3 regions of the Hylemonella sp. GW821-FHT10B10 genome follow, and region 3 is predicted to be linked to each of the others. Evidence: predicted binding sites of a transcription regulator. Region 3 holds the regulator's gene; each other region holds the start of a gene.

Region 1 (10,132 bases), on a different contig from region 3:
AGACCGCCGCTGACCCGAGCGGGCGCCGCGTGCTGGGCACGATCAACAACTGCGGCAGTGGCGTCACCCCCTGGGGCACCTACCTCACCTGCGAGGAAAACTTCATCAACTACTTCAACGGTGGCGACACGCTCACGCCGCATGAAGCCCGCTGGGGTCTGAAGAAGGGTGGCGCCGGTGGTTACCGCTGGCACGAGCACGACGCGCGTTTCGACGCCACCAAGAACCCCAACGAACCCAACCGCTTCGGCTGGGTCGTGGAGATCGATCCGTCCAACCCCAGTTCCACGCCAGTCAAGCGCACGGCCCTGGGCCGCGCCGCACACGAGGGCGCCACCGTGGCCGTGACCAAGGACGGCCGCGCCGTGGTTTATATGGGCGAGGACTCGCGCTTCGAGTACATCTACAAGTTCGTCAGCCGCGACCGCATCCTGCCGGGTGGCGCGCGCGCCAATGCCACGCTGCTGGACCATGGCACGCTCTACGTCGCGAAGTTCAACGCCGACGGCACCGGCCAGTGGCTGCCGCTCACGCACGGCCAGGGCCCGCTGACGGCGGCCAACGGCTTTGCCGACCAGGGCGAGGTGCTGATCAAGAGCCGCCAGGCCAGCGACCTGCTGGGCGCGACCAAGATGGACCGCCCCGAGTGGATCGAGGTCGACCCGCAGGGCTGGGTCTACTGCACGCTGACCAACAACAGCAACCGCGCCATGGGCAAGAACCCGGGCGTGGATGCGATGAACCCGCGCGCCAACAACAGCATGGGCAACATCATCCGCTGGAAAGACGAGGGTGACTTCCACGGCAGCACGCTGAAGTGGAACCACTTCGTGCTGGCCGGCGATCCAGCCAACGAGCGCGCCGAGGCCCGTGGCAATGTGAAGGGTGATATGTTCGCCTGCCCGGACGGCCTGTGGACCGACACGCGCGGTGTGCTGTGGATCCAGACCGATATGTCGACCTCGGCCATGGGCAAAGGCGATCTGGCCCGCCTGGGCAACAACATGATGCTGGCAGCCGATCCGGCCACGGGCGAGATCCGCCGCTTCCTGACCGGCCCCAGTGGCTGCGAGATCACCGGCGCCACCGGCACACCGGACGGCCGCACCATGTTCGTGAACATCCAGCACCCGGGTGAGAGCCCCACGGAACGCAGCGACCCGGCCGAACCGGGCAAGCTCTCGAACTGGCCCTCGGGCAAGCCCGGCGCCCGCCCACGCTCGGCCACGGTGGTGATCCGCAAGCGCGATGGCGGAGTTATTGGAAGTTAACCCCCGAGGGGCTACGCCCCTCCCCCCTTTCTCGCCTGCGGCGGAAGGGGGGCGCTCCCAGCGGCCTGGCGTAGCCAGTTCCGCGGGAGCCCTGGTTTAAGACCTCTGAGCGGGTCGTCGTCTTTATGACTTCCAGTAGCCCGGCGCGGGCAGCTCGTTGAAGACCTTGCGCAACTGCTCGCCCCAGCGTTCGCGCAGGGAGGCGAAGTAGGGTTCCTTGCTGTCGATCAGGGCATGGCGCTGCACCTTTAAGCTATTTTTTTCATAGCACATCAGGTCCAGCGGCAGACCGACCGAGAGGTTGGACTTCATGGTCGAGTCCATGGAGATCAGGCAGCACTTGGCCACTTCATCCAGGCTGAGCTGGTTGCCCACCACGCGGTCCAGGATGGGCTTGCCGTACTTGGATTCACCGATCTGGAAATACGGCGTCTCGGGCGTGGCCTCGATGAAGTTGCCGGCCGAGTAGACGTTGAAGAGGCGCGGCTCCTCGCCCCGGATCTGCCCGCCGAAGATCAGGCTGACGTTGAACTCGATGCCGAATTCCTTGAGCGACTCGGCGTCACGCGCGTGCACCTTGCGCACGGCATCGCCCACGATCTTGGCGGCGGAAAACATATTGGGCGCATTGCCCAGGTGCTTCTCGCCCTGGGCCTGCATCTGGACGCGCAGGCCGCTGGCCACGGACTGGCTGACGGCCAGGTTGCCCGCGGTCAGCAGCACCATGACCCGTTCACCCGGCACCTCGTAGATGTGCATCTTGCGAAAGGTGTTGATCTGGTCCACGCCGGCATTGGTGCGCGAATCGGATAGAAAGACCAGCCCGGCTTCATTGCGGACGGCGACGCAGTAGGTCATGCGGGATCACCCGTGGTGTTGAACAACCGCCATCTTAACGAGGCGGTGGCAGGGCCGGCGCGGGATCAGGCGACTTCGGGCATGAGGAAATCCTGGCTGATGCGCGAGCCGATGCTGTTCACCCGGTCCAGGAACTGGGTCAGGTAGGCGTGCAGGCCTGTGGCCAGGATTTCGTCAATGCGGCTGTACTGCAGCTCGGCGCGCAGCTTGCCCGCCTGGCGCAGGGTCTCGTTGTCCTCGTCGCTGCTGACCAGGCGCAGGTTGCTGACCACCTCGTTCATGCTGGCGTGCAGGGACCGCGGCATGTCCGGGCGCAGGATCAGCAGCTCGGCCACACGCTCGGGCTTGATCACGTCGCGGTAGACCTTGCGGTAGATCTCGAAACCGCTGACGCTGCGCAGGATGGCGCTCCAGTGGTAGAAGTCGTACTCTTGGTCCTTTTCTGTGCCGTTGCCGAAAAAGTCGCTCTGCACCGCATGGAACTTCACGTCCACCAGGCGCGCGGTGTTGTCGGCGCGTTCGAGGAAAGTGCCCAGGCGCATGAAGTGCAGGGACTCGTCCATCAGCATGGTGCCCACGGTGACACCACGCGAGAGGTGCGAACGGAACTTGACCCATTCGAAGAACTGGCCCGGGTCGCGTTCGAACTCGCGGCTCTTGAGCATGCGGATGACCGAAAGCCAGGTCTGGTTCTGTGTCTCCCAGACCTCGGTGGTCAGGGTACCGCGCACGGCCCGCGCGTTCTCGCGCGCGGCGCGCAGGCAGGAGATGATGGACGAGGGATTGTCCTCGTCGCTGACCATGAACTCCATGACGCCCTTGGCCGTGACCTCGCCGTACAGCGCCTGGTAGGAAGGCAGCAACTCGCTGATGGACAGCAGGCCCTGCCAGCCGACCTGGGCCACGGCCGCCGATTGCGGCAGCAGCGAGGTTTCGTAGTTGACATTGAGCATGCGCGCGGTGTTCTCGGCACGCTCGGTATAACGGCTCATCCAGTAGAGGTGATCAGCGGTACGGCTCAGCATGATGATCTCCGGTTGTTCAGACTTCGAGGATCCAGGTGTCCTTGGTGCCACCGCCCTGCGAGGAGTTGACGACCAGGGACCCCTCCTTGAGTGCGACGCGCGTCAGGCCGCCCGGCACCATCTGCACCTCCTTGCCAGTAAGCACGAAGGGCCGCAGATCGATGTGGCGCGGGGCAATGCCCTTCTCCACAAAAGTGGGGCAGGTGGACAGGCTCAGCGTGGGCTGGGCGATGTAGTTGCTCGGGTTGGCCAGAACGGCCTTGCCGAAGTCTTCGATCTCCGCCTTGGTGGCCGCCGGCCCCACGAGCATGCCGTAGCCCCCGGCACCATGGACCTCCTTGACGACCAGGTCCTTGAGGTTGGCCATCACGTACTTCAGGTCCTCGGCATTGCGACACATGTGCGTGGGCACGTTGTTGAGTATGGGTTTCTCGCCGAGGTAGAACTCGATCATCTTGGGCACATAGGGGTAGATGGACTTGTCGTCCGCCACCCCGGTGCCCACGGCATTGCAGATGGCCACGTGGCCGGCGCGGTAGGCGTCCATCAGGCCGGGGCAACCCAGGGTGGAGGTGGGCCGGAAGACCTTGGGATCCAGGAAGTCGTCGTCGACGCGGCGGTAGATCACGTCCACCCGGCGCGGGCCCCGCGTGGTCCGCATGTAGACGAAGTTGTCCTTGACGAACAGGTCCTGGCCCTCGACCAGTTCCACGCCCATCTGCTGGGCCAGGAAGGCGTGTTCGAAATAGGCGCTGTTGTACATGCCGGGCGTGAGCACCACCACGGTGGGCTCGGCTGACGTCTCCGGGCCGGAAGCGCGCAGGGTTTCCAGCAGCAGGTCGGGGTAGTGAGCTACAGGCGCCACGCGATGGGCACTGAAGAGGTCGGGAAAGAGCCGCATCATCATCTTGCGGTCTTCGAGCATGTAGCTCACACCGCTGGGCACACGCAGGTTGTCCTCGAGCACGTAGTACTCACCCTCGCCTTTGGCATTGGGCGCACGCACGATGTCGATGCCGGCGATGTTGGAATAGACCTGGTTGGGAAGGTTCACGCCCATCATTTCGGGACGGAACTGCGCGTTGTTCAGGATCTGCTCGGCCGGGATGACACCGGCCTTGATGATCTCCTGATCATGGTAGACGTCGTGCAGGAAGCGGTTGAGCGCGTTGACGCGTTGCACCAGGCCTTTTTCCATGCTGGCCCATTCACGCGCGGGGATGATGCGGGGGATCAGGTCGAAGGGGATGAGCCGCTCGGTGCCCGCGCCGTCCTCGTCCTTGGCGCCGTAGACCGCGAAAGTGATACCCACGCGTCGAAAAATCATCTCGGCTTCATCGCGCCGGGCCTTCATCACGTCGGCGCTCTGGCGCGACAGCCACTGGGCATAGGTGCGGTAGTGTTCCCGCGCCTGGGCATCAGACAACAGCCCGTGGGATTGCGACTGCGACTGGCCTGGTCCAGCGCTCTGGCTCTGGCTCTGGCTTTGCCCGGCCGCGGCCGGTGTGGGGTACATCTCGTCGAATTTCAGCATGGCGCCTTCTCTCCTGTGACGACTACAGCAATTTCCGGGCCCAGCAAAGTTCTGGCTCGGTTCTTGCGGTCCTGAAACCGGGCCTGTACTGCTATTGTGGGCCCTACCTGAACCGAGCCCCGCCATGTCCATCCACGCCGCACTGAACCACGTCACGCATTACAAGTACGACCGCCTGGTGAACCTGGGGCCCCAGGTCATCCGGCTGCGTCCGGCACCCCATTGCCGCAGCAAGATCATCTCCTACTCGCTGAAGATCGAGCCCGCCACCCATTTCATCAACTGGCAACAGGACCCCTTTGCCAACTACCAGGCCCGCCTGGTCTTCCCGGACCCCACCCGCGAATTCAAGGTCACGGTGGACCTGGTGGTGGAGATGGCGGTCTACAACCCCTTCGATTTCTTCCTGGAACCCGAGGCCGAGCACTTCCCTTTCAGCTACAACGCACTCACCCGTGAGGAACTGGCGCCCTATCTGGCGGCCAGCCCGCTCACGCCGCACCTGAAGGTGTACATGGCCCGGATCGACCGCACGAAGATGCGCACGATCGATTTCCTGGTCAAGCTCAACCAACAGCTGCAAAGCGATATCAAGTACCTGATCCGCATGGAACCCGGAGTGCAGACGCCCGAGCAGACCCTGGGACTGGGCAGCGGCTCCTGCCGCGACACGGGTTGGTTGCTGGTGCAGTTGCTGCGCCACTGCGGTCTGGCCGCGCGTTTTGTCTCGGGTTACCTGATCCAGCTCAAGCCCGACGTCAAATCACTGGACGGCCCCAGCGGCACCGAGGTGGATTTCACCGACTTGCACGCCTGGTGCGAGGTCTACCTGCCCGGCGCCGGCTGGATCGGGCTGGACCCGACCTCGGGCCTGATGGCCGGCGAAGGCCACATTCCCCTGGCCTGCACCCCCCAGCCCTCGGGCGCAGCACCGGTGGAAGGCGCGGTGGACGAAAGCGAAGTGGAGTTCGCCCACCACATGCAGGTCACGCGCATCTACGAATCGCCCCGTGTCACCCAACCCTATACCGACGATCAGTGGGCCGCCGTGATGCAACTGGGCGAGTCCGTGGAGGAACGTCTGCAGGCTGGCGACGTGCGCCTGACCATGGGTGGTGAACCTACTTACGTGGCCGCCAGCGATCGCGATGCACCGGAATGGAACACGGATGCGCTGGGCCCGACCAAACGCGCTTATGCCACCGAATTGGTGCACAAGCTGCGCACCGAATACGGGCAAGGTGGTTTCCTGCATTTCGGCCAGGGCAAGTGGTACCCCGGTGAGCAGTTGCCGCGCTGGGCCCTGTCCATCTACTGGCGCAAGGACGGCCAGCCTGTCTGGAGCCGACCCGAACTGTTTGCCGACGAACGTGAACCGGGCGCCTACACCAGCGAAGACGCCCGCCGTTTCACCTACACCCTGGCGCGCAAACTGGGCATGACGGACCAGTACATCCAGCCGGGCTACGAAGACGTTTTCTATTACCTCTGGCGTGAACGCAAGCTGCCCGTCAATGTGGACCCCTTCGAATCCAAGCTCGACGACGAGATGGAGCGCATCCGCCTGCGCCGTGTCTTCGGGCAGAAGCTCGATGCGGTGGTGGGCTACGTGCTGCCCCTGCAGGCCAACGACACCACGCTGGCCGGTGCCACCTGGTCCACCGGCCCCTGGTTCTTCCGCGACGACCGCATGTACCTGCTGCCCGGCGACTCGCCCATGGGTTACCGCCTGCCGCTGGAGTCCCTGCCCTGGGTCAAGCCTGGCGACTACCCCTACCTGATCGAACAGGACCCCTACGCGCCGCGTACACCGCTGCCGCAAGCGGCACAGCTGCGCGCGCAGTACGCGCCACACCAACGTACGAGCGTCGCAGCCAGGGGCGTTACGGCTGGCGCAGCGGGCACGGGACAGACGAGGGGCGCAGGCCCTGCCGGTACGACAGGTGCGGCACAGACCCAGGAACCCAAACGTTTCGAGTCCGCGGACTGGATCACACGCACCGCCCTGTGCGTGGAAGCACGCGACCCCATGCGCGCGAATGGCCCCAAGGCCGAGCGCGCGCACGGCGGCAAGTCCAGCCTGCTCTATGTCTTCATGCCGCCGTTGGCTCGCCTGGAAGACTACCTGGACCTGCTGGCCGCGGTAGAAGCCACGGCGCAGGAGCTGGGCATGAAGATCGTGCTCGAAGGCTATCCGCCGCCGCGTGATCCGCGCCTCAAGCTGCTGCAGGTCACGCCGGACCCCGGCGTGATCGAGGTCAACATCCACCCCGCGCACAACTGGAGCGAGCTGGTGGACCACACCGAGTTCCTCTACAACGCGGCCTTCGAATGCCGGCTCTCGGCTGAGAAGTTCATGACCGACGGCCGCCACACCGGCACGGGCGGCGGCAACCACATGGTGCTGGGCGGCGCCACGCCCACCGACAGCCCCTTTCTGCGTCGGCCCGAGCTGCTGGCCAGCCTGCTGCTCTACTGGCACAACCACCCTTCGCTGAGTTATCTCTTCAGCGGCATGTTCATCGGCCCGACCAGTCAGGCCCCGCGTGTGGACGAGGCGCGCAACGACCAGCTGTATGAGCTGGAGATTGCGCTGCGCGAGATCCACACCAACCGCCAGAAGTACGGCGCCGACATGCCACCCTGGCTGGTGGACCGCACCCTGCGCAACATCCTTGTGGACATCACGGGCAACACGCACCGCAGCGAGTTCTGCATCGACAAGATGTACTCGCCTGACAGCGCCACCGGCCGCCTGGGCCTGCTGGAGCTGCGCGCCTTCGAAATGCCGCCGCACGCCCGCATGAGCGTGGTGCAACAGCTGCTCTTGCGCGCCCTGGTGGCCCGCTTCTGGGACACGCCTTACCTGGCCCCCGCCACACGCTGGGGCACCGAGCTGCACGACCGTTTCCTGCTGCCTGCCTTCGTGCACATGGACTTCGCCGACGTCATGACCGAGATGCGACAGGCCGGCTTCGCTTTTGATGACGCCTGGTTCGCGCCGCACTTCGAGTTCCGCTTCCCGCTCGTGGGCGAGGTGCAAAGCATGGGCATCGAGCTGACCCTGCGCAATGCCCTGGAGCCCTGGCACGTAATGGGTGAAGAAGGCACATCGGGTGGCACCGCGCGCTACGTCGATTCCTCGCTGGAGCGCATCGAGGTGCGCGTGAGCGGCCTGAACCCGAGTCGTTACGCCGTCACCGTCAATGGCCAGGCCCTGCCCCTGCAGTCCACGGGCACGGTGGGCGAGTTCGTGGCCGGTGTACGCTACAAAGCCTGGAACCCGCCCTCCTCATTGCACCCTTCGATTGGTGTGCACGCGCCGCTGACCTTTGACATCGTGGACACCTGGATGAAACGCTCCATGGGCGGCTGCCAGTACCACGTGACGCATCCGGGCGGGCGCAACTACGACACCTTCCCGGTCAATTCCTACGAGGCCGAGAGCCGGCGCCTGGCGCGTTTCTTCCGCATGGGCCATACCCAGGGCTCCATCAAGGTGCCAGCAGCCACCAGTGCGTTGCCTGGAAGCCGCGAATTCCCCTTCACACTGGACCTTAGGTGAAGGAAAAGGGCAGCACGCGTCGACAGTGATGTAACAATACCGTCACAGTGGACCACGCCGACCCCGATCTCTTCGACGCCGAACCCCTGCCCTCGCCCGCACAGCGGGCGCTGGCGCTGGCCCCCCCCTCCGCCGACGGTCATTACGATGAACTGCGCGGCGGCCTGTCCGGCAAGCAGGTGGCCCCGCCCTGGGGCGACTTCTTCGAACACCTGGGCACCGAAGGTTTTGCCGATCTGAACCACCGCGCCGGCAGCCTGGCGCGGCAGATCCGCGACAACGGTGTCAGCTACAACGTCTACAGCGATGCCAGCGGCCCGCAGCGGCCCTGGTCACTTGACCTGTTTCCGCTGATCGTGACACCCGAAAGCTGGCAGCAGATCGAGACGGGCGTGCTGCAACGCGTGCGCGTGCTCGAACACGTGATGGCCGACGTCTACGGCCCGCAGGAACTGCTCAAGGCCGGTCTGTTGCCGCCCGCCCTGGTGCAGGGTCACCCCGGTTATCTGCGCCCCATGCATGGCGTGGCTCCTGTGGGCGGCACGCACCTGCACATCGCCGCCTTCGATCTGGCGCGCGGGCCCGACGGCAACTGGTGGGTCATCTCGCAGCGCACGCAAGCGCCTTCGGGCCTGGGCTATCTGCTGGAAAACCGGATATCGATCTCGCGCCAGTTCGCACCGGCCTTCGAGGGCATGCACATCCAGCGCCTGGCTGCCACCTACCGCGCATTGATCGAGTCGCTCAAGCAGATGAGCCCGGCCGGCGCCGATTCGCACATCGCCCTGCTCACACCCGGTCCCTACAACGAAACCTATTTCGAACACGCCTACCTGGCGCGTTACCTGGGCCTCACGCTGGTTGAGGGCAACGACCTGACGGTGCGCGACCAGAAGCTCTACCTCAAGACCCTGCGCGGCCTGGAGCCGGTGCACGGCCTGCTCAAGCGCCTGGACGACGAGTTCCTGGACCCGCTGGAGCTGCGTCCCGACTCGACGTTGGGGGTACCCGGCCTGTTGCAGGCCATCCGCGCCGGCAACGTGCTGGTGGCCAATGCACCGGGCTCGGCCTTCCTGGAGTCGAGTGCGCTGCTGGGTTTCCTGCCGGCCCTGGCCAGCCACCTGCTGGGCGAAGAGCTCTCCCTGCCGGCCCTGCCCACCTGGTGGTGTGGCGAACGCGCAGGCCTGGAAGATGCGTTGCCGCGCCTGGGCGAATCGGTGATCAAGGCCACCTATTCCGGCACGGCCAGCAGCTTCGAGGCTGTGCTGGGCCGCAACCTGAACCGCAGCGGCCTGGACGAATGGGCCGGCCGTCTGCTGCGCGAAGGCGACCAGCACACGGTGCAGAGTTACCTGCCCCCTTCGCAGATGCCGACCTGGCAGGACGACAAGATCGTGCCGCGCTCGGCCATGCTGCGCGTGTTCGCCGTGGCCGACGGCCCGCAGTCCTGGCGCGTGCTGCCCGGCGGCCTGACCCGCCTGGTCAACGCCAGTGCCGGCATGGCGTCCATGCAGCGTGGCGGCAGCAGCGCCGACACCTGGGTCATGACGAATGGCGCGGTGGACCGTACCACCCTGCTGGCCCCCCACCACGCCTCGCCCCTGCTCACGCAGCGCAAACGCCTGGTCACCAGCCGCGCGGCCGAGAACCTCTACTGGCTGGGTCGTTACACCGAACGCACCGAGAACAACATCCGGCTGGCCCGCCTGACGCTGGACAGCCTGAACGGGCAGGACCCCTGCTCCCCCGCGCTGCTGAGCTGGCTCAGCGAGCTGGCCGTAAAGAACACTCTGGTGCTGCCCGACGTGCCCACGGCGCTGCAGGCACGCCGTGTGTTCGAGCGTTCGCTGATCGCCAGCCTGGGCAGCCAGGACATGGC
Region 2 (10,132 bases), 200 kb from region 3:
CAACGGCTTGGCGGCTGACAGAACACGTGCGCGCGCTTGCGGATAGGCCTGCCATAACTCGGGATTCGCACTCAGCGAGAGTCCCTGCAAAGCCATGAGCGTGGCCGTGCTCTCCTCATTGGCATCGCGGAACGGTCTGAGAGCGAGCGTCGTAGGCCCGGTGATCGGCATTCTCTGCAAATCTATCGGTGCCTTGCCCAGGAGTTCGTCGGAAACCTCAATAGCATGGACCGTACGAAAGCGATCGTATTCAAACACAAGATGAACTGGCCGGGCAACGAAAACCGTCCACAAGCCATAGGCCAAGGCAGCCAGCTGGATCAGGCCCACCGTCGACAGATCCCGCACCAGTTCCCTGCGCGGCTTGCTTCGGTTGAAGACCGTCAGAGTGATCAGCGGACCCAGTATGACGTCCACCGTGACAACGATCAGAAACAACTCCCTGCCACCCGAACTGTCCCGGTAAGGATAGGGGTACCAGAGCCCAAACACTAACAGGGCCGCCAGGGCAGCAATGCAAAGGCTCAAACCCAGGTGGATGGAACTGGCCTTGAAGCGATCTTTCCAATGAAGTGCTCTCATGTGATTCATGGTCGTATGATGCTCAAGCTATGTAGCGATTTTGTAAAGTTGAGATTTTCCATGAGTTCACTTACCCATTTCGATGCACACGGCCAGGCCCATATGGTGGACGTAGCGGCCAAGGCTAGCTCACACCGAATCGCCGTTGCCGCCGGACGCATCGAAATGCAGCCGGCGACCCTGGCAATTATCCAAGCCGGTACGGCAAAAAAGGGAGATGTGCTGGGGATTGCTCGCGTCGCGGGTATCCAGGCAGCCAAAAAAACCAGTGACCTGATTCCCTTGTGCCACCCGTTGGCATTGACCCGCGTGACAGTCGACTTTTCGGCCAACCCTTCTGCGGAAACTTTACCAGCGCATGTGATCTGTACCGCCCAGGTGGAAACCGTTGGGCCGACCGGTGTCGAGATGGAGGCCTTGACTGCCGTGCAGGTTGCCCTGTTGACCATTTATGACATGTGCAAGGCTGTGGACCGCGGCATGACCATGACCAGCATCCATTTGCTGGAAAAGCACGGTGGGAAATCGGGCAGCTATCTCGCGCCTTGAGGTCTTGATACATCTGCCGGAACGATGACTGGTCGGCGGTCTAACTCGCATACTCTCGCAGAGCAGGGCACCTTGTAGCGCACCGGATAGAAGCGCGCCCTCGTTTCGTCATGGCGTGACGACGGACTCGAAGAGCTTTTCCGCCACCCTGGCCTGGGGCGAGAAGTGCGGCTCATGGCAACTTTAGTTGGCCGAGTTGCGGGTATTTCTCCTTGGCCAGAGTTTCCCAATTGGCTTTGATCTGCGCGTAATCTTTTTCACCATGCATGGCGCGCATTACTTTTACCTGCCTGAGTGCCTCCTCCGTCTGACCGTTGAGTGCTAGCGCCAACGCATACCGATTCTGGAGCGCCGTCCACGGATAGCGCAGGGCCACATTTTTCGCCAACTCCATCTCTTCTGATGACATGGATGGTTTGGGAACAATCCGACCCCCATTCAACAAGGCATCGAGCTGCGTCAACATCACCACTTTCGGTCGTTGATAGTCATCGGGAGTTTGTCCTATCCGCATGGCTTCAAAACGCACGATGCGGAAGTCTTCCTCTATCTGCACATACTCAAACACTGACCACGCCATCAAAATACTGGCCGTTAGCAGGAACACCCCGGCTACCCTGACGCCAACGCGTATTGGCGCCGTGAACCCAGACACTGCCTCAAAATATCCAAGTGCCAACATAACGGGCACCAGAAAATAGCTGTACGCAAACGTGAATTCCGACAACGAATGAAGCGCGAGCAAAAGCACTAGCGCCATGGAATACCACTGAGTGAGGTGTTGCACCGCCTTGAGTCGCCGGTTGAACCAGAGCGCAACTAGCCCCACCAATAGGCAAGTCAGTGGCAGACCGATGCCCAAGGCCAGGTCAAGCAGGATGTTGTGCGCATACGAAAACGGCTCGCTTATCTCGAACTGGCTTGCCACGGAATTGTGGGCTTTGGGTGTTGCCCCCAGACCCCAGCCGAACCAGGGGTGCAGGCATACGGCGTCCCACAGCTGGGGCCAGATGATCAGCCGTGAACCTGGTTTTGTATTGATCGTTACGCCCTCATCAGAGACGATTAGGATCCAATTCAAGATTTGAGGCCAGTACCAGAGCGCGCTCAGATAGAAAGCCGCGGCGAAACCAAAAAGCCAGGGACGCGTCGTCGATCCGGTAGACTTTCGATGCCATAGCCACCATCCCGATAGCACCATAAAATTCAAAGCGCCGGCTCTCGACTCGGTCATGGCGAGCGAGGTCAGCAGGGTTGCCAACAGCAGCCCGGCAGCTATCCCGTTTATTCTTCTGCGCTCATACAGAAACAAGAGACTGAGAACCCCCATCAGCACCAAGACGCCCAGATGGTTGGGCTGTCCTAGATTGCCGCCAGGGCGTCTTCCCGAGGGCATGAGGGAAATCCAGCTGGCGGTTTCCCACAACTCAAATACTTGGGCAAACGACAGCACGGCCGATACAAAGGCGCCAGCCAGCAGAGTTTGCGCCAGAAGTGGCATGTATTGATCCCGCCCATTTTGCGTAGCGCCGCCGGCATAGCCCACCGTCAGGCAAATGATGGCCGCTGACAAGTAAATGCCAAAAACCAAGGAATCGCCGCCGAAGGTAATCTGGCCGCGCAGGCTTTGCACCAACACGAGCACTCCCAAGCCGGCCAGAGGCCACACCATGACCGGTACAGCCACTTGGGCCCTCCAACCTTCTTTTGTCGCAGCCAGCCATGCGGACCATCCCAACAGCATCGCCGTCAAAAAGCCCAGTGCTTCGCTGTGCCAGCTCACCCAGGGCAGAAAGTGAAGTGGCATCCACCAGGCTAGGCACAAGAGCAGCGCAGAAATCGCAACCATGGGTCATCCATTGGGGGGTAAAAAAAAACGCCCCTCACGGGGCGTCTTCTCAAGAACAGGATGCGCTTAAAAGCGCACCGACGCGGTCAGTTCGCTGCCCAGCCAGTTTGGGTGCTGACAGTCGTATCGCGGCAGGAGCCGGGCAGGTACTTGGGCGGCATGGTCGAGTTAGGACCGCACAGCCACGCACCAATGGTGCTGCCTGCCACCAGGGCCGCAGCCGGGGCCAGAATCACGCCGCCTGTTGCGGGAATTTGGGTGGTCGGGAAGTTCAGAGCGGTAACCAGAATAGCGCCATTGGCATTGGTCTCAACCTTGGCGACATATTTGGATGTCGAGGTGGACGACTCGCAACCCCAGTTACCTGCAGCGGGCAGCGTCGAACTGGAAGACTGCACCGACTCCGTGATACTGGTACGGCATTGCGATGCGGCGAGAACCACTTCGGAGAGCTTGGCGCGAACCGTATAGTCTTGGTAAGCCGGCAGGGCGACGGCGGCCAGAATACCGATGATCGCAACCACGATCATCAGTTCGATCAGGGTGAAACCCTTTTGCAGTGAACGCTTCATGTAAAGCTCCTTGGTTAAAGAAATGGATACAGCGGTGCTGTATGGTCTTGGATCAGCAGTTTCCGTGCCAAGCCGGGATGGTGGATTATGGTGTCGTTTTAAGGTGAAATCCAGTAAATATCGTCGATTTCGACTTCATTTCTGTCTCAACATCTTCCGAACTGACATTTTTGTCCAGCCAGACTTGTCACTTGATACAGACCTGCCTAACTTGCTTCAGGTCGGTCATGCCCAACATGATCTTCTCCATGCCGTCCATTTTCAGGGTGCGCATGCCACTTTCCACGGCCGCAGCAAATATCTCGGCCACGCGGGCACGCTCCTGAACCAGCTTCTTGATGGTGTCATCAGCGATGAGTAGCTCATGCAAACCCAATCGGCCCTTGTAGCCGGTCTTGTTGCACTTCTCGCAGCCCACAGGTTTATAGAAACGCAGCTTACCGTCCTCACCGTAGTTGACCACCCACTCTTCATAGAGCTTCTGGGCTTCGCCACTGAAGTCCGCCTTCCAGGCCTTGGTATTGCGCAATTCCTGGGCGTACTCGGAGATGAAGCTGTTGACCTCTGAGGTTCCCGGGTTGTAAGGCTCTTTGCAGTCGCACAGTTTCTTGGCCAGACGCTGTGCCAGGATGCCCAGGAGGGCATCGGCGAAATTGAAAGGGTCCATGCCCATGTCCAGCAAACGCGTGATGGACTCCGGTGCAGAGTTGGTGTGCAAGGTGGAGAACACCAGGTGGCCTGTGAGCGAAGCTTCCACACCCATGGACACAGTTTCCTTGTCGCGCGACTCACCCACCATGATGATGTCCGGATCGGCACGCAGGAAGGCACGCATGATCAGCGCAAAGTCGATACCGGCCTTCTTGTTGATCTGTACCTGTCGCAGGCCCTTTTGCGTGATTTCCACCGGGTCCTCGGCCGTCCAGATTTTGGTGTCGGGCGTGTTGAGAAACTTCAAGATGGAGTGCAGCGTGGTGGTCTTGCCCGAGCCCGTCGGGCCGCAGACGTAGAACAGGCCGTAAGGTTTGCTGACCGTGGACTCCAGCCGTTCGCGATTGTGAGGCGTCAGCCCCAGCTTCTCCAGGGGTATCGGCTCGCCCGCCGCCAGGATACGCATGACCACGTCTTCCACGCCGCCAGCGGATGGAATGGTCGCCACCCGCAGCTCGATGTCCAGCGGGCCATACTTCTTGAACTTGATCTTGCCGTCTTGCGGCTTGCGGCGCTCGGAAATGTCGAGATCGCACATGATCTTCAGGCGTGTAACCATGGCCTGCCGGAAGTGCGCAGGGACTTCGATGTAGGGCATCAAAGTGCCATCGATCCGGAAGCGGATGCCCGTCTTGAGCTTGCCTGGCATGGGCTCAATGTGGATATCTGAGACTTTCTGCTGATACGCGTCAATGATGACTTTGTTGACGAACTTGACCAACTCGTTGTCGGCCGCCGCTGATTCCAGCGAGTCGTCATTTTCCCCGTCATCCCCAAGCGGGGTACCCATATCCGCCAGCAACTGGTCGATCGAGGTCCCGTCGGCCGTGGCGCCAAACAGCTGCTCCAGCGTCTGCTCGAACTCGGTCTGCGTAGTAACGCGATAGGAAAACTTGTTGATGCGCGAGAACACTTGCGGCACCACGCGCGCACCGCGCGTGGCCTCGGGATCCAGGCACATGATGACCAGGCCCTCGGGTGACTCTTCCAGCGGTATCCAGCCCTGGCCTTCGGCAAACTCACGCTTGAGCGAGCCGTGCAGCATCTCAGAGCGGATGCGCCCCGCATTAAAAGGCTCGTAAGGCACACCAAAAAACTTGGCCAACGACGGGCCCACCTGGGCGGGCGTGACTTGATGCTTGCTAAGCAGCAAATGCTCGACGGGTTGCCCTTCGTTACGCGCCTCCTGCACGCAGTCCTGCAGCTGCGCCCCGCTCAGCAGGCCGTCGGCGACCAGGCCGTCGTACTTGGTGGCTCGGATGCGCTGCGGCTCGTCCACTTTCTGCAGGCGCTGGCGTATGGCCGTGGCCAGTGTCTTGCACAGCTGGATGACGCCCTTGACGTCCAGTTCGCCAAACGGCTGGTCATTCTTGTTGTTGATGACCTGGAGCACCCCATACAGATTGCCCCCTTCGATGATGGGAGACACCAGCATCTGTTTCGTCCGATAACCCGAGCGCTTGTCGACCTCCTTCAGGAAAGTCAACGAGGGATGGATCTGCTTGAGCGCATCTTCATCATAGACATCGGCCAAGTTCAACAACTTGCGGCTGAAGGCAACGTAGCCCGCAATACTTTGCGGGCTGATGGGCAGCTTGAGTTCGCGGCTGCTGGTCAGGCCCGTCTTGATCTTGGAGACGATGGATGTTTCATCATCGCTGATCGCATACAGGGTCAGACGGTCTGCATTGAACAGCTTGCAGATCTCTGGGCTGACCTCCAGCATGATCTGCTCGACGTTCTCGGTCTCGTGGATGCGCAGCACCACCTGCTTCAGCTGACGTACAAACAAGGCTTCAAATGACTTGTCCTGCTTGTCTGATGTGGGTTGCTGCGAATCACGGTAGCCCGGTTCAGCAACCGCGCCTGCGCCCGGAGGTTTCATGACGGCACTCATAGATCGAACTCCTGCCCGGCCTGCAACCAACGTATGTCATGCGCCAGCTTCCGGGCACTGGGACGACTGCCTTCCAGCTTGCGAATTTCGGACATGATCAACTCGGTTTCCGCGGGTTTGGTATGCGTGATGTAAATCGGATAGTTGCTGCCTGCACTGATGCAGTCGAGCTCTTCGGCCAGCACGGCTGGTGACAGATGCCGACTTGTTTCAGCCAACTGGCTTTCGCGGCTACTGAAAGCGGTCTCGATCACCAGCATGCTCACGTTGAGCTGGTTGACTCTGCTCCAAAAAGCGGGGTTGCGCTCGGTATCGCCGGAAAAAACCCAACAGGCCTCTTGCGTCATCACGGCGTAGCCGACGGCCGGCACGGTATGCACCGCAGGCAACACCTCGATGCGCTTGCCGGCTACCTGCAGTTCCTCCCCAACCCGGATTTCCTGAAAATGAATGAACGGCGCCTCAGCGCTCGGAAGCCGCGTGAAATCCGGCCAGATCACGTCATTGAAGATATGCGTCCTGAGGGCAGAAATCGTTCCCGCCAAGGCGTAGACCTGAACCGGGCTGCTGCGACGCGCAGCAATGGCATCCAGCATCAGCGGCAGGGCAGCGATATGGTCCAGATGCGCATGCGTCAGCAGCACGTGGTCAATGCTCAGCATCTCATCCAGGGTCAGATCTCCGACACCCGTACCCGCATCGACCAGAACATCGCCATCCACCACGAAGGACGTGGTACGGCACTCCCTGGCGATAGCGCCTGAGCAGCCCAACACACGCACCTTCATGACCACTCCTTTGTCTGCCCGCCACAGCAGGCCCACAGGATTCAGCAGGCCCACCGGGCCCGCTGCAGACTCAACTCTGGATAAACTGCATTTTCGTGCCCGCCAGCTCGATCACGTCGCCGCTCTTGAGCGCGACAGGCTCGTTGCCTATCGGCGCGCCATTGAGCATCGGAATGCCCGAGCCTTCGACATGCGCCACGACATAGCCGTGGGCTCGGCGCGAAATGGAAGCCACGGCCACGCCCGGCTTGCCCACTGTCGTGACCGCCTTCGTCAACGGCACTTCACGACCAGAGGCCGTGCCAGAAAGCACACGCAACGCGCCGTTGAGTCCTGCAGCTTCTGCCGCCGCCATAGGCGTTTCACCCGGCTTGAACAACATGGTCTTGTCGAAACCGGGAGCCTCGACCTCATTGACAAACTTGATCTTGTATTTGCCGACTTCGATGGTGTCGCCGTTTTGCAATGCCTGCTTCTTGACGGCCTTGCCGTTGACATACGTACCGTTGGTACTGTTCAAGTCCTCCAGCATGACCTCGTTGCCTGCCATCTGAAGTGCGGCATGTTCTCCGCTGACGGCCAGATTGTCGATCACCACGTCGTTGTATGGTCGCCTCCCCAGGGTTGTGCGTTCTTTGGTCAGCTGCACTTCCTTGATGACAACACCGTCGATCGATACGATCATTTTCGGCATGCCCGACTCCTATTCCTGTTGCTCGTTATAAATATAACCTTCGCTATTTTCCCAGCAAACGCGCCATTAGACCGCGCTTTTCTGCCTCGGCTTCGCCCTGGACCAGAAGGACCGTGATATTGTCCCGCCCGCCATGTGCGTTGGCCGTGTCGACCAGGGCCTTGGCGCGCTGCTCGGGAGGCAAAGGCAACTGGAGTATTTTGGCAATATCCTGGTCCCGGACCATGTCGGACAGGCCGTCCGAACACATCAGGTACACGTCGCCTGGCTCGACAGTGTGTTCGTGCACCTCCAGCAGCACTGCGTCGTCGACACCCAGTGCACGCGTCACCAAATTCTTGTTCATGGACAGGGCGGCCTGCTCTGGGGTCAGCAAGCCGGCGTCAATCTGCTCCTGCAGCAGGGAATGGTCTCGAGTGATCTGCACCAGCTCCCCCTGCCGTAGCCGGTAGCAACGCGAATCGCCTATGTGCCCGATCACCAGATCGGCCCCACGGAATACGCCGGTCACCAGCGTGGTTCCCATGCCGGAGTAATGCGTGTTTGCGCGCGCGGCCTGGTAAACCGCCGAATTGGCGTTGCTCACACAGATTTCAAGCGCGCGACGGATGTCTTGCACCGTTGCCGCCACGCCTGCCTCGGCCAGCCAGCGATTCATCTCTGTATTGATGATAGAAGTGGCCATACTGCTGGCCACTTCACCCGCGTTATAGCCGCCCATACCATCAGCCAGGACGGCCACCCCGGTACCCTCGTCAAAACCAACGGCGTCTTCGTTGTTTTGCCGGGCAAGCCCGGGGTCGGTTTGGGCACAAAATCTGTAAATCATGGCGTCTGTCGTCATGGCTCAATGGTTTGCCTCAGACAAGACGGGATATGAAGACATGCCCCGCCCATTTGCTGCAATTGACAGGGCTGCCCACAAAAGCACGACAAAGGCGGGCCCCGATTCCGATAGAGGCCTTTTGCTTGTGAATGAAGTTGCCAATTCGTGCCTGTTCAGATCCGTGGGGCTTATGCCAGTGTTTTCTGTGGCCCACCATGAAACCAGCGTACCTAGCAGCACGCCATACAAGCTGCCGACCTTAGCAGAGCAACCCCCGGCCGACAAGGTAGTAATGCACGGGGAGTTGTCGTTTTTTTGCAAATCCCGAGCCACCCCTTACCGAGTATGGCTCAAGATCCATGGCACCACCGCAGAAGCCCTCACGCCAACACCGGCTCTGCGGCGGGGAACGAGGTCAGCCTTCGGCCGATTTTCCACGCTTTTGCAAAGCACGCCCCAGCAAGACCACGAAGACGGCCCCGGCGGCAGCAGCGGCGTAATGCAGCCAAGGATTTGCCGTGGCAATCTCCTTGAGCGCCACATCGCTCACAATGGTTTCGCCACCGACCCAGCCGATCAGGGCTGCACCCAGCGTCACGATGATGGGGAAACGTTCCATGAGCTTGATCATCAGGGTACTGCCGAAGATCACCAGTGGAATACTGATCGCCAGACCGAGCAGCAACAGGACATCGTTGCCTTTGGCAGCGGCCGCCACGGCAATCACGTTGTCCAGACTCATCACCAGATCCGCAATCAGGATGGTGCGCACGGCAGCCATGAGGCCGCCGCCTTCCTTGCCGTGGCCCTCTTCTTCGTCATCGTCCTCGCTAAGCAATTGCACGCCGATGTAGAGCAGCAACACGCCCCCCACGACCTGCAGGAAGGACAGCTGCAGGAGATGAGCAGCCACCACGGTCAGGATGATGCGCAGTATCACAGCGGCGGCAGAGCCGAACAGAATGGCTTTCTTCTGCTGGTGCGGCGGTAGTGAGCGGGCAGCCAGGGCAATCACCACGGCGTTGTCACCCGAGAGAATGATATTGATCCAGATGATCTTCATCAGACCGATCCAGAAATTGACATCCTGAAGCATTTCCATCCAAGTTCTCCTGTTATTACTTATCGTTAAACAAGAAGCGCCCCAGACTGCAGGTCTGGGGCGCTCCCTAGCTTCTATGTGGCCAGTTTACCGGCAGGTACCGGTACTCATCGATTCGTATTTTTGCTTACAGCAATGCTTTCAACAGCTTGCCCATTTCGGACGGGTTGCGCGTGATCTTGAAGCCGCACTCCTCCATCACTGCAAGCTTGGCATCCGCTGTATCAGCACCGCCGGAAATCAGGGCGCCCGCATGGCCCATACGCTTGCCGGGAGGTGCCGTCACGCCAGCGATGAAGCCGACAATGGGCTTCTTCATGTTGGTCTTGCACCAGCGCGCTGCTTCCGCCTCGTCCGGGCCACCGATCTCACCGATCATGATCACGGCATCCGTATCCGGATCGTCGTTGAAGGCCCGCATCACGTCGATGTGCTTCAGACCGTTGATCGGGTCGCCACCGATGCCCACAGCGCTGGACTGGCCCAGGCCGATCTCGGTCAGCTGTGCCACCGCTTCATAAGTCAGGGTGCCCGAGCGCGACACGACGCCAATGCGGCCCTT
Region 3 (10,132 bases):
CCGGATCATCAGCGGGTAGAGCAGGGCCTGGGCCAGCAGGAAGACCAGAAGCGGGCCGATCTGCCAGTGGCTGCCCTGGCCGTGCTTGAGCTGGTAGGTGAAGGAGATCCATTCGTGCTGCGCGTTCCACACGAAAACGGGCAGCACCAGCGCCACCGCCAGCAGCAGGGCGATCCACGGGCCGGCTTGCCTGAGCAGGCGCAGGCCGTGGGCAGCCAGCAGGCAGGCAATGACCGGCAGCGCGGCGAAGATGGCGGTGTATTTGGAGAGGCCGGCCAGGCCCAGCAGGGCGCCCAGCAGCAGCCATTCGGGCAGGCGCTGCGCCACGCTGTCGTCGAGCATGCGCAGGGTCTGCCAAAGGATGGCGGCGGTGAACAGCATCAGCAGCGTGTCAGGCAGCAGGCCGATGCCCAGGATGTGCAGCACCGGCGCCAGGCTGTAGGCCGCTACGGCCCACAGGCCGGCGGCGTCGATGCTGCCCACGGCCGGCACCAGCAGGGTGTGCAGGCGGCGCGCGGTGTTGTGGATGAACAGCGCGGTCAGCACCCAGAGGGCCTCGGGGACCAGGCGCAGAAAGCCCTCGGGCGCATCCAGCGCGACCAGGGGCCACTGCACCCAACCCACCAGGGGCGGGTGGTCGTAATAACTGAGGGCGAGGTTGGCACCGTAGAGCGCGTAGTGCGCTTCGTCACCTGACAGGCCCAGCACCCAGCCCAGCACGAAATGCAGCAGGCTGTGGCCTGCCAGGAGCAGGGCCAGGATGTGGGAGGGGCGCAGGGTGACAGACACGGGGGATCTCGGGGGTGGGAGCACGAAGTCTAAACGAGGGGCAGCGCTAAACTGCTGCCATGGAACCGAAATCCGTGGCCGGCTTGCCGTCCGCCATCGACCCCACTCTCTGCCCTCTGTGCGGCCAGTCCAACGCCTGCGCCAACCAGCTGGCACGTGCCACCGGGGTTGCCCAGCCGCCCTGCTGGTGCACCACGGCCACCTTCACCCCGGAGCTGCTGGCGCGCGTACCGGCCGAGGCACGACGACTGGCCTGCATCTGCGAGGCCTGCGCCCGGGCGGCCCGGCCCTAGGCGGCTTCGGCTTATTTCGCTCCCTCGATGATCCAGCGCATCAGCGCTTCAGACTCTTCGCGGCTGAGGCGTTCATGGGCTGCAATGTGGCCGAACAGGCCGCCCTCGCGCAGCTTGTCGGCCAGCCGGCGCGGCGCATCCACCTGTCCGCGGTAGCGCGCGTAGTCGCCAGCGAGCTGGTTCATGCTCGGCGCGCTGCGCCGTGGCGGTTCGCCATGGCAGCTGAAGCAGCCCTTGTCCAGCGCAAGTTGCGCGCTGGCCAGGGTGGCTGGCGCGTACGCCAGCAGCAGAAGCAGGCAGCCCATGTGGTGCAGTGTCATGTACCGCATGGTGCCACCATGGCGCCCCGCCTGCTAGCATCAGGTTCCCACCGTCTTCCAGCCTCCCAAGCCATGACCCGCACCCACGAAGAGCAGCGCCAGGCCCGGCGTTCGACCTGGATCAGCGTCTGGGTCAATGTGTTCCTGGCGGCTGCCCAGGTGGTGATCGGGGTGTTCGCCCGCTCTCAGGCCCTGATCGCTGACGGCCTGCATTCCCTGTCCGACCTGGTGGCCGATGGCGTGGTGCTGTTTGCCGCGCGCCATTCCCATGCCGAGGCCGACGCGGAACACCCCTACGGCCATGCACGTTTCGAGACGGCCGCCTCCCTGGCCATCGGCCTGATCCTCGTGGCCACGGGTGTGGGCATGGTCTGGACGGCCGGGGTCAAGCTGCACGAGGGCCAGAACCTGGGCGCCGTGCACCCGCTGGCGCTGGTGGCCGCGCTGATCACGCTGGTCGCCAAGGAGGGTTTGTTCCGCTACATGCGGCGCATCGGTGAGCAGCTCAAGAGTTCCATGCTGATCGCAAACGCCTGGCATGCACGCGCGGATGCGGCTTCTTCCCTCGTGGTGGCGCTGGGCATAGCTGCCAACCTGCTGGGCTACCACAGCATGGACGCGGTGGCGGCGGTCATCGTGGGTTTCATGATCGTCAAGGCGGGCTGGGATTTCTCGGTGGATGCCTTCCACAGCCTGACCGACCACGCGCTCGACCCCGAGGAGATCGAGCGCATCCGCCGCACGGTGCAGGCCATCGATGGTGTGCTGGACGTGCATAACCTGCGCACGCGACGCATGGGCGACTGGGCCGTGATCGACATGCATGTGGAGGTGGGCACGCATCTCTCGGTGTCTGAGGGGCATTACATCGCCGAGCAGATCAGCGCGCAGGTCAAGTCCGCGCACCGGGTGGCCGAGTGCACGGTGCACATCGATCCCGGCACGGTGCGCCATCTGGCCCGCGTGCTGGCCTTGCCGCCGCGGGACCGGGTGCTGGCTCGCGTGCAGGAGCTGCTGCGCGAGGCGCCGGCCGCGCTGCGCCTGCATTATCTGGAAGGCGGGCTCGAGGTGGAGATCGAACTGGCCCGGCCCCATACGCCGGACGAGCTGTCGCGCCTGCAGCGCGAATTGCAGACGGCCCTGGCCAATCTGGGCCCTCTGGCCCGTGTTACGGTGGCCGGCCCCGGCACAAGGTCCTCGACATGAAACACCCCTCCACCCTGCCCGAAATGCAGGCCCGCTACGGCGAAGGCTACCGCTGGCTGCTGCTGCTGGCCGTGATGGTGGGCACCATGGCCTCCATCATGTCCTCGACCATCATCAACGTGGCCATCCCCGACATGAGCCACCAGTTCGTGCTGGGCCAGGAGCGCGCGCAATGGGCCACCTCCAGCTTCATGGTGGCCACCACCGTGGCGATGTTGTGCACCCCCTGGCTGCTGGCGAGCTTCGGCTACCGCCGCACCTATGTGGTGGCCATGCTCATGCTGCTGGGCGGCGGTGTGGGCGGCGGCCTGGCGGGCAGCTTCGAGGTGGTGCTGGTGGCGCGTGTGGTCGAGGGTCTGGCCGCGGGTGTGGTGCAGCCCATCCCGGCCATCATCATCATGCGGGCCTTCGCTGCCCACGAGCGCGGGCGCGCGGGCGGCATCTTCGGCATGGGTGTGGTGCTCGCGCCCGCCCTGGGCCCCAGCATCGGCGGCCTGCTGGTGGACTGGTTTGGCTGGCGCTCCATCTTCTTCATGGTCGTGCCCTTCTGCCTGGCATCGCTGTGGCTGGCCTTCCGTTATGTGCCCACCACTTCGCCCGGGGGCAGCGCGCCCGATCGCCACGGCAATCGGCTCGATTGGCAGGGCCTGCTGCTGGCCACGGTGGGTACCCTGTGCCTGCTCAACGGCATGGTCGAGCTGCATGGTGCGGCCGGGCCGCAGGCCTGGGCCCTGCTGGGCCTGGCCCTGGCCTGTACGGTGGTGTTCATACTCTGGCAACGGCACCAGGCGCGCCGCGGCGACATGCCGCTCATGCATCCGGACCTGTTTGCCTTCCGTTCCTTCGCCATGGGCAGTCTGGTGGCCTTCATCTACGGCACGGCCCTCTTCGGTTCCACCTACCTGCTACCGCTCTACATCCAGATGGCCCAGCAGCTCTCGGCCTCGCACGTGGGCACCATCATGCTGCCGGCCGGCCTGGTGCTGGCCGTGACCATTCCGCTGGCCGGGCGCCTGTCGGACCACTGGCCCATCCGGGTGCTGATCTGCATCGGCCTGGGCCTGCTGGCTGTCTCTTTCGCGCTGATGCTGACCCTGATGCCGGGCATGGCGCGCCAGACCGTGCTGGCCTTGCTGGTGGCCTGGGCGATCCTGGGTCGTATCGGCCTGGGGTTCATCCTGCCCTCGCTGAACAACGGGGCCATGGCCGGGTTGGAGCCGCGCCTGATCTCGCAGGCCTCGAGCGCCATCAATTTCCTGCGCATGCTGGGTGGCGCCGTCGGTGTGAGCCTGTGCGGCATCGTGCTGGAGTGGCGCATCGCCGTGCATGGCGACAGCCTGGCCCGCGGCGAGACCAGCCCCGCGCGACTGGCCGCCTTCGACGAGACCTTCGTGATGCTGGCCGGGGTCTGCGCCCTGGCCATGCTGGCGGCCTGGCGCATGCGCAGCACACCGCGCGGGCAGCCCGAGCCGAAGGAGGCCTGAAACCATGTGCCAGCTGCTGGGCATGAACTGCAATGTGCCGACCGATGTGCTGTTCAGCTTCGCCGGCTTTGCCGAGCGCGGCGGGCGTACCGACCACCATGGCGATGGCTGGGGCATTGCCTTCTTCGAGGACAAGGGCCTGCGCCATTTTGTCGACCACCAGTCGGCCGCCGAGTCGCCGGTGGCCGAGCTGATTCGCCACTACCCGATCAAGAGTCGCAACGTGATCTCGCACATCCGCAAGGCCACCCAGGGGGAGGTGACGCTGGAGAACTGCCACCCTTTCGTGCGCGAGCTCTGGGGCCGCTACTGGGTGTTCGCGCACAACGGCGACCTCAAGGACTACATGCCGCGCCTGCACGGCAGCTTCAGGCCTGTGGGCCACACCGACAGCGAGCGCGCCTTCTGCTGGCTGATGCAGGAACTGGCCAAGTCACATGCCAGCGTGCCCAGCATTGCCGAGCTGACCTTGACGCTGCGCGAGCTGGTGCCGCAGATTGCGAAACACGGCACCTTCAATTTTCTGCTGAGCAATGGCGAGGCCCTGTGGGCCCATGCCTCGACGAACCTCTACCACGTGGTGCGCCAGCACCCCTTCGGCAGCGCCACGCTGCGCGACGAGGATCTGAGTGTGAATTTCGCCGAGCACGCCGCGCCGGGCGACCGCGTGGCGGTGGTGGTGACGGCCCCGCTGACCACCGATGAGCAGTGGACGGCGTTTGCACCGGGTGAGTTGCGGGTTTTTGTGGACGGCACGCCCGCCAAGGGCTGAGCCGACGCTCAACGCACTGTCAGTGCGGTTTCCAGCGCGTCGATGAACATGGCCGCCACGTCGAAGCCGGCCTGGTGCGTGATTTCCTGGAAGCAGGTGGGGCTGGTGACGTTGATTTCGGTCAGGCAGTCGCCGATCACGTCCAGGCCCACCAGCAGCAGGCCGCGCGCGGCCAGCACCGGGCCGATGGCCCCGGCAATTTCCAGATCGCGCGCGCTCAGGGGCTGGGCAACACCCTTGCCGCCGGCTGCCAGGTTGCCACGCACTTCGCCGCCCTGCGGGATGCGCGCCAGCGCGTGGGGCACGGGTTTGCCGCCGATGACCAGGATGCGCTTGTCGCCCTGGGCGATGGCCGGCAGGAACTTCTGCACCATCAGGGACTGCGCGCCGTCGCGGTTCAACGTCTCGATGATGCTGCCCAGGTTCATGCCGTCGTCGCGCACGCGGAAGATGCCCATGCCGCCCATGCCGTCCAGCGGCTTCAGGATGATGTCGCGGTGCTGCGCGTGGAAGTCGCGCACGGCCTGCGCGTTACGTGTGACCAGCGTAGGCGTGGTGAATTGCGGGAATTCCAGGATGGCCAGTTTTTCGGGGTGGTCGCGCAGTGCGCGTGGTTTGTTGAAGACCCGGGCGCCTTCACGCTCGGCCTGCTCCAGCAGATGGGTGGCGTAGAAGAACTCGCTGTCGAAGGGTGGATCCTTGCGCATGACGATGGCGTCGAAGTCGCGCAGCGCGGCCAGGCGCTGGGCCGGTGCCAGCGGTGATTCGTGGAACCAGTGCTCCTCGTGGCCGGTCAGGCGGATGCGGCGCACCGGCGCCTGCACGCCGGTGCTGGCCGTCCAGCTCAGGTGCTGGGGCTCGCAGGCGGCCACCGTGTGGTTGCGGCGCTGGGCCTCGCGCATCATGGCGAAGGTGCTGTCCTTGTAGGTCTTGAAGGATTCCAGCGGGTCGGCGACAAAGAGCAGGTTCATGGATGGCGCAACAGGGCTAGCGGTGGCCGGAAGTCTCTCACGAATCCTCGGAAGACATACGGCAGGGGTCCTGCAAGCACGCGTACCGCCCAGGGGCAAAAGCAAGGACTGGACCAGCCGCCCGGCCCGATTACAATGCCCAGGACCCCAAAGAGCAAGATTCGTGCCTTTATGAAATTCACCATCCTCCGCTTCCTTCTGTGCGCAGCCTGTGCACTGAACGCGGGCGTGGCCAGTGCCGAGAAGGCCGATGCCAAGAAACCGATGAACATCGAGGCCGATGCCCTGCGCTATGACGATCTCAAGCAGACCAGCGTCTTCAGCGGCAATGTGGTGCTGACCCGGGGTTCCATCATCATCAAGGGCACACGCATCGAAGTGCGCCAGGACCCCCAGGGTTACCAGTTCGGCGTGGTGACGGCCGAAGCCGGCCAGCGCGCCTACTTCCGCCAGAAACGCGACGGCGAGGACGAATACATCGAGGGAGAGAGCGAAACCATCGAATACGACGGCCGCGCCGACGTGTTCAAGCTGATCAAGGACGCCCGCCTGCGCCGCCTGCGCGGCACCCAGGTGGCCGATGTGGTGACGGGCAACATCATCCAGTACAGCAGCCTGACGGACGTGTTCACGGTGGACGGCGGCCCGCAAAAGGGTGGCGAGCGCGTGCGCGCCACGCTGACACCGCGCAACGAGACGACAGCGGCCCCGGTGGCACCACGCCCCGGCCTGCCCCTGCGCAATGACGACACCTTGGGCGGAGGACGCAAGTGAGCGACAGCCAGCAGATGGTAAGCGGGGCTGTGCCCGACTCCCAGCCCGACTCGGCGATCGCCCAGGACACGCAGCCCGGCGCCGACACCAGCCGCCTGGAGGCGCGCCACCTCAAGAAGTTCTACGGCAGCCGCGAGGTCGTCAAGGACGTGGCCCTGACCGTGCGCAAGGGCGAGGTGGTGGGACTGCTGGGCCCCAACGGGGCGGGCAAGACCACCTCCTTCTACATGATCGTGGGCCTGGTGCGTGCCAGTGCCGGCGAGATCCTGATCGACGACGAGCGCGTGGAGCACATGCCCATCCACCAGCGCGCGCGCATGGGCCTGAGCTACCTGCCGCAGGAGGCGTCCATCTTCCGCAAGCTCAACGTCGAGGACAACGTGCGCGCCGTGCTGGAGCTGCAGCGTGACGAGGCCGGCAAACCGCTGAGCAAGGGCGAGATCGAGAACCGTCTTACCGCCCTGTTGCAGGACCTGCGCGTGGAGACGCTGCGCTTGTCGCCCGCGCTCGCGCTGTCGGGTGGCGAGCGCCGCCGCGTGGAGATCGCCCGCGCCCTGGCCACCCAGCCGCGTTTCATCCTGCTGGACGAGCCTTTTGCCGGTATCGACCCGATCGCGGTGATCGAGATCCAGCGCATCATCAGTTTCCTCAAGGCGCGCGGCATCGGCGTGCTGATCACCGACCACAATGTGCGCGAGACGCTGGGCATCTGCGACCACGCCTACATCATCAGCGAGGGCCGGGTGCTGGCCCAGGGCACGCCAGCCGAGATCGTCAACAACGCCGATGTGCGCCGGGTCTACCTCGGCGAGCACTTCAAGATGTGAGGGGGTCCCCCCTGCACATCGGCTTGGCATCATGAAACAGGGACTGTCGCTACGGGTCTCCCAGCACCTGGCGCTCACGCCCCAGTTGCAGCAGTCCATCCGTCTGCTGCAGCTCTCTACGCTGGAGCTGAACCAGGAGGTCGAGCAACTGCTCGACGAAAATCCCTTCCTTGAACGCGCCGACGACAGCGTCGAGCGCGAGGCCCATGGCCTGGAGCGTGCCGATACGCCGGTGGCACAGGACGAGGCGGAATACGACTACAGCAGCAGTAGTGCGTCGTCCAGCGATGGACCGGACGACAGTGCCACCACCAGCCTGGAGATCGAGGGCAACTGGGAGGGCGACGGCAGCGTGGACATGTCGCCCGACGACAGCGAATGGGGCGGCGACGCGCCGGCGCGCAACGGCGCGCGCGAGGACGACGAAGCCGACGCCACCGAACTGGCGCGCAGTCAGGAATCGCTGCCGGACTTCCTCAAGCGCCAGGCCCTGTCCCTGCGCCTGAATGCCGTCGACCGCGCGGCCCTGCTGTTCCTGATCGAGTCGCTCAACGACGACGGTTATCTGGAAGACACGCTGGAGTCCCTGGCGCAGGGCCTGGCTGGCGACGATCTGGAGCAGGTGGAGTCCGTGCGCGAGCATTTCGAGCTCGCGCTGCGCCTGCTGCAAAGTCTGGAGCCCACGGGTGTGGGCGCGCGCAACATGGCCGAATGCCTGCGCCTGCAGCTGCACGCCTTGCAGGCCGATGCGATGAGGGGTGCGGCGGCCTTGCCGGAGCCCGCGGTGGTGGCGCAGGCCCTGCGCATGATCGAGCAGCCGCCCGAACTGCTGGCGCGGCGTGACCTCAAGAAGCTGGCACAGCTCTGCGGCGGCAGTGAAGCCCTGACGCGCGAGGCCCTGGGTCTGGTGGCGCGGCTGGAGCCCAAGCCCGGCCGGCGCTTCGTCAACGTCGAGCGCAACGTCATCGTGCCCGACGTGCTGGTGCTGCGCAGCGGCAATGGCGCGCAGACCCGTTTTCGCGTGCAGCTCAACCCGGACATCATGCCGCGCCTGCGCGTGCACGACATCTATGCCAACGCGCTCAAGGGCCACAAGGCCGGCGGCCGCGAAGGCGACAACTACGCCGCGCTGCAGCAGCGCCTGCAGGAGGCGCGCTGGTTCATCAAGAACATCCAGCAGCGTTTCGACACCATCCTGCGCGTGAGCAGCGCCATTGTCGAGCGGCAGAAGAACTTCTTCATGCACGGCGAACTGGCCATGCGCCCGCTGGTGTTGCGCGAGATCGCCGACGAGCTGGGTCTGCACGAGTCCACCATCAGCCGCGTGACCACGGCCAAATACATGTCCACGCCCTTTGGCACCTACGAACTCAAGTACTTCTTCGGCTCGGGCCTGGGCACCGAATCCGGCGGCAACGCTTCGAGTACGGCGGTGCGCGCGCTGATCAAGCAGTTTGTCAGTGCCGAGAACGCCAAGAAACCCCTGTCCGACAGCCAGCTCTCCGAGATGCTCAAGGAGCAGGGCATCGAATGCGCGCGCCGCACCGTGGCCAAATACCGCGAGGCCTTGAAAATAGCTCCCGCCAACCTGCGCAAAGCGCTCTGAATGGACGCACTGTGAACCAGCTGCAATTGTTTCTGCCTTGCGCCGCCGGCGTGGAGGACTATCTGGCGCCCGAGATCCTGCAGATCACGGGTCTGCCGCCGGGGTGTGTCACCAAACAGCGCGGCGGGGTGGCGGTGCGCACCTCGTTTGCGCAGGCCATGCTGCTCAACCTCTACAGCCGCCTGGCGCAGCGTGTGCTGGTGTTGCTCTCGTACACCGAATACCGCAGCGAACAGGATCTGTACCGCGCCGCCATGGCGGTGCCCTGGGAGCAGTGGTTCACACCTAAGGAAAGCATCAAGGTCGAGGTCACGGCGCAACACAGCCCGCTGACCTCGCTGAACTTTGCAGCGCTGAAGGTGAAGGACGCGGTTTGTGACCGTTTTCGCGAAACCTCGGGCGGCGTGCGCCCCGATGTGGACACCCAGTGGCCCGACGTGCGGATCTACGCCCACCTGACCACCGACAGCTGCTCGCTCTATATCGATACCTCGGGTGAGCCGTTGTTCAAGCGCGGCTGGCGCGAGGACAAGGGTGATGCGCCCCTGAAGGAGACTCTGGCCGCGGCCATGATCGCTGCCAGTGGCTGGGCCGATGGCGACGGTGACCTGCTGCCGCTGTACGACCCCTGCTGCGGCAGCGGCACGGTGGTGATCGAGGCGGCGCAGATCGCCTGCAACATCGCGGCCGGTTCGCTGCGGCGTTTCGCTTTCGAGAAATACCGGCCTTTCCGCGCCCAGGAGTGGGCCGCCATGAAGGCCGAGGCCGCGCAGGCCGTGGTCAAGCCCGAGCCCGGCCAGGCGGCGCTGATCTACGGCAGCGACGTGTCGCACCGCATGGTGGACTTTGCCCAGCGCAATGCCCAGCGTGCCGGTGTGGCCGACGTGATCGAGTTCCGCGGTGGTGATGCACTGCAGCGCATGCCGCCCATCGAGGGCGGTGGCGTGATGTTGCTGAATCCGCCGTATGGAGAACGTATCGGCATCGGTGGTGTGGCAGGCGAGGGCGAGGGCGCGCGCTTTGGCGCGCGTGAGCTGGCGCAGACCGACGAGGGCGTGGAGTTCTTCAGCCAGCTGGCCGCCCACTGGAA

The links. Region 3 encodes sigma-54, which starts transcription at its own class of promoters, with help from an activator protein. Its sites were predicted from a motif close to TGGCANGNAANCTGCTTT; they were not measured.
Region 1: AC07NT_RS09590 (circularly permuted type 2 ATP-grasp protein) is a predicted target of sigma-54. The motif match lies at 4,713-4,730, and genes of this name have one in related genera.
Region 2: AC07NT_RS14705 (pilin) is a predicted target of sigma-54. The motif match lies at 3,605-3,622, and genes of this name have one in related genera.

The regions. Positions count from the first base shown of each region.
Region 1 covers NZ_JBWKNN010000001.1:1,988,036-1,998,167, forward strand. Annotated here, with positions in the region: gene AC07NT_RS09575 (PhoX family protein) at 1-1,271, shown strand, start outside; gene AC07NT_RS09580 (proteasome-type protease) at 1,395-2,129, opposite strand; gene AC07NT_RS09585 (alpha-E domain-containing protein) at 2,195-3,154, opposite strand; gene AC07NT_RS09590 (circularly permuted type 2 ATP-grasp protein) at 3,171-4,688, opposite strand; gene AC07NT_RS09595 (transglutaminase family protein) at 4,813-8,253, shown strand; gene AC07NT_RS09600 (circularly permuted type 2 ATP-grasp protein) at 8,301-10,132, shown strand, end outside.
Region 2 covers NZ_JBWKNN010000003.1:233,147-243,278, reverse strand. Annotated here, with positions in the region: gene tfpZ (TfpX/TfpZ family type IV pilin accessory protein) at 1-591, opposite strand, end outside; gene moaC (cyclic pyranopterin monophosphate synthase MoaC) at 643-1,131, shown strand; gene AC07NT_RS14710 (PglL family O-oligosaccharyltransferase) at 1,304-2,980, opposite strand; gene AC07NT_RS14705 (pilin) at 3,067-3,552, opposite strand; gene AC07NT_RS14700 (ATPase, T2SS/T4P/T4SS family) at 3,740-6,148, opposite strand; gene AC07NT_RS14695 (MBL fold metallo-hydrolase) at 6,157-6,948, opposite strand; gene AC07NT_RS14690 (FHA domain-containing protein) at 7,019-7,642, opposite strand; gene AC07NT_RS14685 (Stp1/IreP family PP2C-type Ser/Thr phosphatase) at 7,686-8,471, opposite strand; gene AC07NT_RS14680 (TerC family protein) at 8,884-9,570, opposite strand; gene sucD (succinate--CoA ligase subunit alpha) at 9,698-10,132, opposite strand, start outside.
Region 3 covers NZ_JBWKNN010000003.1:437,823-447,954, forward strand. Annotated here, with positions in the region: gene AC07NT_RS15610 (ArnT family glycosyltransferase) at 1-789, opposite strand, end outside; gene AC07NT_RS15615 (cysteine-rich CWC family protein) at 849-1,082, shown strand; gene AC07NT_RS15620 (c-type cytochrome) at 1,094-1,402, opposite strand; gene AC07NT_RS15625 (cation diffusion facilitator family transporter) at 1,475-2,608, shown strand; gene AC07NT_RS15630 (DHA2 family efflux MFS transporter permease subunit) at 2,605-4,092, shown strand; gene AC07NT_RS15635 (class II glutamine amidotransferase) at 4,097-4,864, shown strand; gene gshB (glutathione synthase) at 4,873-5,835, opposite strand; gene lptA (lipopolysaccharide transport periplasmic protein LptA) at 6,007-6,609, shown strand; gene lptB (LPS export ABC transporter ATP-binding protein) at 6,624-7,436, shown strand; gene rpoN (RNA polymerase factor sigma-54) at 7,468-9,042, shown strand; gene AC07NT_RS15660 (THUMP domain-containing class I SAM-dependent RNA methyltransferase) at 9,054-10,132, shown strand, end outside.